DNA from 2 places in the Paenibacillus konkukensis genome. Region 2 is predicted to be linked to the other one. Evidence: predicted binding sites of a transcription regulator. Region 2 holds the regulator's gene; the other holds the start of a gene.
What was found. The regulator CtsR, encoded in region 2, represses protease genes until heat stress. The targets are predictions, from matches to a motif close to ATGGTCAATAAAGGTCAAACA.
Positions count from the first base shown of each region.

Region 1: the regulator CtsR is predicted to act here: its motif matches at 1,700-1,720, upstream of clpP (ATP-dependent Clp endopeptidase proteolytic subunit ClpP).

Region 1 covers NZ_CP027059.1:4,087,047-4,091,467, reverse strand. Annotated here, with positions in the region: gene SK3146_RS17540 (tetratricopeptide repeat protein) at 1-850, shown strand, start outside; gene SK3146_RS17535 (hypothetical protein) at 867-1,010, shown strand; gene clpP (ATP-dependent Clp endopeptidase proteolytic subunit ClpP) at 1,053-1,634, opposite strand; tRNA gene SK3146_RS17525 (tRNA-Arg) at 1,797-1,871, opposite strand; gene SK3146_RS17520 (LysR family transcriptional regulator) at 1,994-2,911, opposite strand; gene SK3146_RS17515 (sugar-binding transcriptional regulator) at 3,370-4,398, shown strand.
Region 2 covers NZ_CP027059.1:4,848,777-4,853,197, forward strand. Annotated here, with positions in the region: gene metE (5-methyltetrahydropteroyltriglutamate--homocysteine S-methyltransferase) at 1-775, shown strand, start outside; partial or broken gene SK3146_RS21090 (serine hydroxymethyltransferase) at 846-992, shown strand; gene SK3146_RS21095 (NUDIX domain-containing protein) at 1,071-1,619, shown strand; gene SK3146_RS21100 (CtsR family transcriptional regulator) at 1,931-2,392, shown strand; gene SK3146_RS21105 (protein-arginine kinase activator protein McsA) at 2,407-2,925, shown strand; gene SK3146_RS21110 (protein-arginine kinase McsB) at 2,957-4,018, shown strand; gene clpC (ATP-dependent protease ATP-binding subunit ClpC) at 4,092-4,421, shown strand, end outside.

The DNA.
Region 1 (4,421 bases), 760 kb from region 2:
GTACGGTCGCTATCCGATGGCGATGACGGACGACGCGGGTTCCTTCCGCTTCTACGACGTGCCTGAAGGCGAGTACGAAGCGGGCGTCGGCGCCGATCCGGCGGAGCTGAGCGGATATTATCTCAGCGATCTGGGAAGCGAGACGGTAACGATTCGATCCGGAGCGACGGCGGACTATGATCTGCGGTTCGTTCCTCAGGTGAAGGTCGTTCAGCCGACGAACAAGGAAGTGATCGCATCCGGCCGGTTCGAGTTTAGCTGGGAGCCGTATCCCGGCGCCGCGAGCTACAAGCTGTCGATCGCGGCGCTGGAGTTCGGCGAGGACGGCAAGCCGCAGGGCGTCTCTTCCATTCCGCTGGATGAGGCGTGGACCGAGCCTAGGGCGGAGTACGATCTGGAAACGCTGCGGACGTATCGGAGGGGGCTCAGCAAATCCTTTTCCCAAAATGAAGTATGGATCGGCTCCTCCGGCATTCTGGGGATCGTATACCCCGGGGGCCATTTCGTTTGGTCCGTCGACGCCTTCAACGACCGGGGCGAGAGAATAAGCAGCTCCAGAGGCTATTATACGTCGCTGAACGGGTCGGAGCCGTTCTTCTCCGTCTCCGACAAGGGGCAGCTGCCCGGCGACAAGCTGGTGCTGCAGGGCGATTACAAGGGGGCGATCCGGGCATATGAAAGCGAGGGCGATAATCCTTATGCGTTAAGGGCGCTGGCGATTATGGCGCTGGACGGGATTGAACCAGGGGACCGGGGCGATAAAGCGAAGGCGCTTGCGTACTTGCGGCGGCTCCCGAATCCGGCGCCGTTCGACCTGGAGCTGATAAGGTCTGCGAGCGAAAGGAACTGATCGGGAGCGGAGGCAATTGAAAGTCATGGATGGCGGCCTGGAAGCCGCGGATCTTGGCGTGCCGCGCTGCACGGAAGCCGATAGGCGGGCCGGCTGCTTTGGCTTTAACGCGGGCCGGCTGCGCCCCGACGTCAAAAAAGCCTGCGAAACCTCCCGATAACGGGCGGCCTCGCAGGCTTTTATTTTGAAGCATATGCAAAAATTAGACGCGTTCAATGACTTTATCGATCAGGCCGTAAGCGGCGGCTTCCTCCGCGTACATGAAGTTGTCGCGGTCGGTGTCTCTCTCGATTTTCTCGAACGGTTGTCCTGTGCGCTCGGCCAAAATATGATTCAGCTTATCGCGCATTTTCAGAATGCGCTTGGCGCGGATTTCGATATCGCTGGCTTGACCTTCGGCTCCGCCCAGCGGCTGGTGAATCATCACTTCGCTGTTCGGCAGCGCAAAGCGTTTGCCCTTGGCGCCGGCTGCAAGCAGGAACGCGCCCATCGATGCGGCCATACCGACGCAGATGGTCGATACGTCCGGCTTAATGAACTGCATCGTATCGTAGATAGCCATTCCTGCGGTAATCGAACCGCCGGGGCTGTTAATGTATAGGCTGATATCCTTATCCGGGTCCTGAGCGGCCAGGAACAGCAATTGGGCGATGATGGCGTTGGCCACAACGTCATTGACCGGAGTTCCCAGAAAAATAATGCGATCCTTAAGCAAACGGGAGTAAATATCGTAAGCGCGTTCTCCTCGTGCATCCGGTTCTACGACCATTGGAATGAAACTCATAAGCTGCAGCCTCCTTAAATTTCATATATGGTAACACTATAACCATCATAGCGTAAAAACAAACAAAGGTCAAGGAAGGTCAAACAGAGGTGACAAAAAAACCTCTCTTCCTGCGAGGATGCAAGAAACAGAGGCTTTGGTTATCGTTAATGTGAGTAAAGATGGCGCGCCCGTAAGGAATCGAACCTTAATCTCAGGCTCCGGAGGCCTACGTCATATCCATTGGACCACGGGCGCGTATTAGTTTGTCTCAAAAAATGAGAAGCAAGAGTTATTATATGATACTATTCGGGAAAAAGCAACCCTGCAGAAAAGGAATTTGGCAAGAAAAAGCTTCGGCAGGGTTGTCTAACGAATGTTCAGGATAATGAAGCGGGGAGCTTCTCCTCAGTATAGACGTTTTTCACGCAGTCGTAGAAGGCTTGCTCGGCGTCGGTTAGCTGAATATCGCGGCGATAGACGAGGCCGTTCTTCCGTTCGATCCGCAGTCCGCAGACCGGTTTCGTCAGCAGAGCTCCCTTGTCGAGCTGATCGCGAACCGCGTAAACCGGCAGAAAGGCAATGCCCAGTCCGTTCTTAACGGATTCCTTGATCACCTCAAAGCTGCTCATCGGCACGGTCGACAGCCGAATCCTCAGCTTCTCCAGCGGAGCGAGAATGCTGCTTTGCAGCAGGCGGCTTTGCGGCAGCAGCAGGGTCGTATGTTCGAGATCGCGGGCATACAGCGTTTTTCGTTCGGACCAGGGATGATCGGGAGGGAACACCAACAAGAATTGGTCTTCGAACAGAACATAATGATCCAGTTCCGACTGGATATAGGAATCGTCATCGTATAACGGCATAAAGGCCAGGTGAATTTGATGCTGCGCCAGCATGCGATGCAGATCGTCATAGCCGTATGTATGAAGCTCGAAGCGCTGCTTCGGATTGGAATGGCGGAATTGCCCCAATAGATCCGGCAGCACGTAGACCCCGATATAATTGCTGGCGTAAATGGACAGAACAGGTTCGGTTTGCTGGGACTGGGCAATCTTATCGGCGGCTTCCTTGAACATTTGCGTGATTCTGCGCGCGTAGTCGTAAAAAATTTCTCCTTGAGGCGTCAGCTTCACCGTTCTCCCGGAGCGGACAAGCAGCTTGGCGTCCAGCAGTTCCTCCAACTGCTGAATATGGCCGCTGATCGTAGGCTGCGAACAGTACAGCCGCTTGGCCGTTTCGGTGAAAGAGCCGCACTCCGCGAGCGTAAGAAAGGTCTCCAGTCTCTCGAAAGTTTTCATTCCTCCGGCCTCCGCAAAGATAATGTGCTTAGAGCGAAGTATACTATATATGATAATGATTATCAATATCATTAATAGATTCGTCTCGGAATTCCGCGAGCTCAAACGGTCCTTGTCCCAGCGGGCGCAAGCTTTGCCTCAGGAGGAACTTCTGACGTTCAGACGCATATCCTAAACATGGGGGCGGCGGTGCAAGGCGGAGGTCGGCGATGCTGAGCCGGGGGCGGGCACAGCGTTCGAAACCGGGGGGCCGGCCTAACCATGCGGGCGCAGCAAGCCCTTTTGCCCGTATGCCGCGGAATTTTTGTCCGATTTGTGATTTGTTAGTTGAAAATGGTTTTCAAATTTTATATAATGAGGACAGCTAAGTGAAAGCTTAGTTGTTTTTTTGGAAGATGTGGGACTAAAAATGTAGTACTGGGACGAAAGGTGTCCATGTCACAGCGGGAGAGTGTTTTATGAGAGATATGCTCGATATTCAAAAGCAGCTTCTGCCGGACCTACTGGACACGCTGAAAAAGAGATATACGATATTGCACCATATTATGGTGTCAGGAATCGTCGGTCGCCGAACACTGGCCGGATCGCTGAACACGACGGAGCGCATCTTAAGGGCCGAGGTCGATTTTTTAAAAGCGCAAGGGCTGCTGGAGGTCGACGCCTCCGGTATGAAGATCAGTGAAGCGGGCCGTCAACTGCTCGACAAGATCGAACCGATGGTCAAGGATTTGTTCGGATTGGCGGAGCTGGAAGACCGCATCCGTTCGCATTTCGGTTTGAAGCAGGTCGTTATCGTGCCGGGAGATTCCGATGCGTCGCCGCATACGAAGAAAGAATTGGGCCGTGCCGGCGCAGCGGTATTGCGCAAATACGTGTCCCAAGACGAAGTCATTGCGGTAACCGGCGGGTCGACGATGGCGGAGGTCGCCTACCACTTGTCCTCTTCCACTTCGCTCAAAGGCAGCTGGTTCGTGCCGGCTCGGGGCGGACTCGGCGAGAGCGTGGAGCTGCAGGCGAATACGATTGCCTCGACGATGGCGAAGAAGACGGGGGCCAAATACCGGCTGCTTCATGTGCCCGATCACTTAAGCGAAGAAGCTTACCAGACTTTGATGCAGGACGGCACTATCCTGGAGATCATTCAGTTTATCCGCAAAGCCCGCATCGTCATCCACGGCATAGGAGAAGCTATGGTGATGGCCAGAAGGCGCAAAGTAGACGCAGCGACGACGGCGATCCTGCAGAATGACGGAGCGCTTGCCGAGGCGTTCGGGTATTATTTTGACCGCGACGGCACCATATTGCACAAGATGCCGACCGTAGGGCTGCGCATCGAAGATATTCAACAGATGGATTGCGTAATCGGCGTCGCCGGAGGCAAGAGCAAAGGCGAGGCGATTGCAGCGGTGCTGCGCTTCGGGCGGGAAGACATTCTCGTCATCGATGAAGCGGCCGCGCTTGAGATTGTACAGACATTGCCATCTTGACAGGCTCTGCCTGTCTTGACATA
Region 2 (4,421 bases):
TGCATTTACGCAAAACGGCTGGGTGCAGTCGTACGGTTCGCGTTGCGTGAAACCGCCGGTTATATTCGGGGATGTAGCGTTCACGGGCGAAATGACGGTAGAAGAAACCAGATATGCTCAGTCTCGTACCAGCCGTCCGGTTAAAGGTATGCTGACTGGACCGATTACCATCATGAACTGGTCATTTGTCCGCGATGACATCCCTCGGGAGCAGATCGCATACCAGTTGGCCTATGCGCTCAGACAAGAAGTGGAGGCGCTGGAGAAAGCGGGCATCGGTATGATTCAGGTTGATGAGCCTGCGGTTCGCGAAGGACTTCCGCTGAAGGAAGAAGAGCAGGAAGCTTATCTGGCATGGGCGGTCAAAGCTTTCCGCATCGCCACCTGCACGGTACAGGAGACGACGCAAATTCATACGCATATGTGCTATTGCGAATTTCACGACATGATCGACTCCATTGAGGCGATGGATGCCGATGTCATATCCATCGAAACCTCCCGCAGCCACGGCGAATTAATTCATAGCTTCGAGTTGAACACCTACAAGCTGGGCATCGGTCTAGGCGTATATGATATTCACAGTCCGCGGGTTCCTAGTGTAGAGGAAATGACGGGCATGATCGAACGAGCTTTGCGTGTGTTGGACCCTAAGCTTTTCTGGATTAATCCGGACTGCGGCCTGAAAACCCGCGGACTCGAAGAGACGGTTGCGTCTCTGCGCAACATGGTGGATGCAACGAAAATTGCCCGCGAAAAGTATGCTGCCTTAGTCTAGGCCGTATACGGAGCAATAGAGCTATAGTTTATCAAGCCCGGTCAAAGGATTAAGTTATAGCGGAGCCATAGCGCTCCAGCCTGAATTCAAAACGTATGCTCAGCATGTCGTCAATAATGCCAAAACGTGATCGGAGGAGCTTCTGGCAGAAGGTATCGATCTTGTATCTGGAGGAACGGATCATCAGCTTGCGTTACTAAATCCGCTGTCTGTAAACGCAGCGAACGGTCGTTTATTCGGGCAAAGTATTTGATCTTCGGGTCAAATACTTTTTCTCATTTCAGGCGGGTTATTTTTGCCGAAAAAGTTGGTGGTCATGGTGAATTACGAATTCTCAGGCGCTTTGCCGAACCAAAAAATAATTTTATCGAAGGAATGTCTCATTGAAGAAGCTAACTGTGTCTTAATTTTCGCCTTTTATCAGGGCAAGCTGGTTCTTGTCCGGCATCGCAGCCGCGGCTGGGAATTACCCGGAGGGAGCAGGGAGGAAGGCGAGTCTGTGATCCAAACGGTTAGAAGAGAGTTGTACGAAGAGGCGGGAGGAGAGCCGGATTCGATTGAGCGGATCGGACAGTATTTAATTTTTGAACAAGATAGCCTTGTGTATGTGAAAAATATATATGTCGCAACGGTCAAAATGATTGGAGAACTGCCGGACGGATTTGAAACGCATGGCGTCATGCTGGCAGATCCCGTTCCGAAACAGGCAGACATTATGTATAATCCGTCGTTTAGCCCCTTAATGAAAGATAATGTGTATTCGATTGCTTCCGAATGGATCAAGGATCATCGGTTTACCGTTTCTTTAGAGAAAAGGACGGGGATTTCGCCTATGGATTCGTAAAGGTATACAAGGCAGATATCGGTTCTTTTATGGTCTTGTACAGTTTGGGAAGCAGCGGAGTCTTTCGGTGTTCATATCCTTCGAGGAAAACAATATTTGGAAAGTGCTCTTACGGTAAATAGGCGCATTTTATGTTAATACTTAAATTAAGAAGACGGTTCGGCACGATGTCCGTTATTAATAAAAAATTAGGCTTCTGCCGCTCGATATCAGTGTTTATCCATAGTTGCAAATTTTCTGAAAACTGCTATAATGTTATTAAAGTCAAAGAAAGTCAAAGTCAATTTACTTCTGGGAAGGAGGTTGAATTGATGCGTAATGTCTCCGAGGTCATCGAACAATACTTGAAGCATATCATTCAGCAGAGCACTGACGGCATTGTAGAAATTCAGCGCAATGAGCTGGCGGATCAATTCGAATGCGTCCCCTCCCAAATCAATTATGTCATCAGCACCCGGTTTACTTTGGAGAAAGGCTACATCGTCGAAAGTAAGCGCGGAGGCGGAGGCTATATCCGAATCCAAAAGATTGAGCTGAATACGCACGGATCTGTTCACGATCATATATTCAAAACGATCAGCTCGCAGATCGACCAGAGTGCTTCTGAAGGTCTCCTGTATCAGCTGGAGGAGAACGGTTATATTACTCCGAGAGAAGCCGCGATTATGAGGGCGGCTATATCAAGGGAAGTGCTCTTGCTGAAGCTTCCGCTGCGCGATGAAATCCGAGCCAAAATTATGAAGGCTATGCTGATATCCTTGTTGAGCAAATAAGGAGGGATTCTGAAATGCTTTGTCAGGAATGCGGGAAAAAACAGGCAACGCTTCATTTTACGAAAATTTTAAACGGCGAAAAGACCGAGTTTCATATTTGCGAATCATGCGCCCGGGAAAAAGGAGAGCTGATTCCGGGGACTCCGAACGGCTTTTCCATTCACAACCTTTTGTCGGGGCTGCTTGATTTCGAGCCAACCACTCATAACTCGGCGACTTCGAAGGCTCCGCCAAGCCGCTGCGAGCAATGCGGATTAACGTACTCGCAGTTCAGTAAGGTGGGCCGGTTCGGCTGCAGTTCCTGCTACAAATATTTCGGCGACAAGCTGGACCCTCTATTTAAACGGGTCCATGGAAGTACGCTTCATACCGGAAAGGTTCCTAAACGATCCGGGGGGATCATCAAGCATAAGAGGGAAATTGAGAACTTGAAGAAAGAACTGCTGCTGCGGATCGAGAAGGAAGAATTTGAAGAAGCCGCTCAACTTCGAGACGTTATACGCGACTTGGAGAAGAAGGTGGCCGAAAGCTAAACTTCTTTTGGCGAGTTAGGAGGAATTGCAGATGACAGTGAATCGATTTACCGAGCAGGCTCTAAGCGATTGGATGAAAGGCGACGGTCCCGACTCCGATATCGTGATCAGCAGCAGAATCCGTATCGCGCGAAACCTGCAATCCTACCCGTTTCCGATGCTTGCAACGAATCAGCAGTCTTTGGAAGTGCTGGAGAAAGTATCGGATGTTTTGCAAAATGAAGAACTGCATACGATCAGCCGGTTTTCACTGATTTCCCTTGCCGATCTGAACGACCTCGAAAAGCGGGTGCTGGTCGAAAAGCATCTGATCAGCCCGGCGCTGGCCAGCGAATCGCGCAACGGAGCCGTTATTCTCAGCGATAACGAGTCGGTCAGCATTATGGTGAATGAAGAAGACCATTTGCGAATACAATGCTTGTGCCCCGGTTTTCAAATTAAGGAAGCTTGGGATTTGGCCAGCCAAATCGATGATATATTCGAAGTGCAGTTGGACTATGCTTTCGATGAAAAACGCGGTTATTTGACAAGCTGTCCGACCAATGTAGGTACGGGAATTCGCGCTTCGGTGATGATTCATTTGCCGGCGTTGGTACTGACCCAGCAAATTAACCGTATTTTATCGGCCATCACGCAAGTAGGGCTGGCGGTTCGCGGGCTGTATGGAGAAGGAAGCGAGGCGCTCGGCAACCTGTTTCAAATATCCAACCAGATTACGCTGGGTCAGTCCGAACAGGAAATTATCGACAATCTGTACGGCGTCGTTCGGCAAATTATCGAGCACGAGCGCGCCGCGCGGGAGAAGCTTCAATACGAAACAAAAGCCAAGCTGCTGGACCGGATCAGCCGATCCTACGGGATCTTGTCGTACGCGGCGATTATGGATTCGAAGGAAGCAGCACAAAGGCTCTCGGACGTTCGCCTGGGGGTTGATCTGGGGATCATCAAAAATGTTCCTACACAAGTCATGAATGAACTATTGGTCATGACGCAGCCGGGTTTTTTACAGCAATATGCAGGAGAAAAGCTAACGGCTGAAGAAAGAGACATAAGAAGGGCGCAATTGATCCGCGAAAAGTTTTCGCAAACGTAGGCATGAATGCCGACGGAAATTCCCCTTTATATGGTATTGCAGAAATAATTATTCCTTTATGGAGGTGTTACACATGATGTTTGGCAGATTTACAGAACGTGCGCAAAAGGTGTTGTCTTTGGCACAAGAAGAAGCCGTTCGTTTAGGTCATAATAATATTGGCACCGAGCATATTTTGCTGGGATTGATTCGCGAAGGAGACGGTATTGCAGCGAAGGCGCTTATCGCTCTGGGGCTTGGTCTGGAGAAAATTCAAGACGAGGTAGAGGCGCTGATTGGCAGAGGTCAGGAGCAGCCGACGAATATCGCTTACACGCCGCGTGCGAAGAAAGTGATTGAGCTGTCGATGGACGAAGCCCGCAAGCTGGGCCATACGTATGTCGGAACAGAGCATATTCTGCTC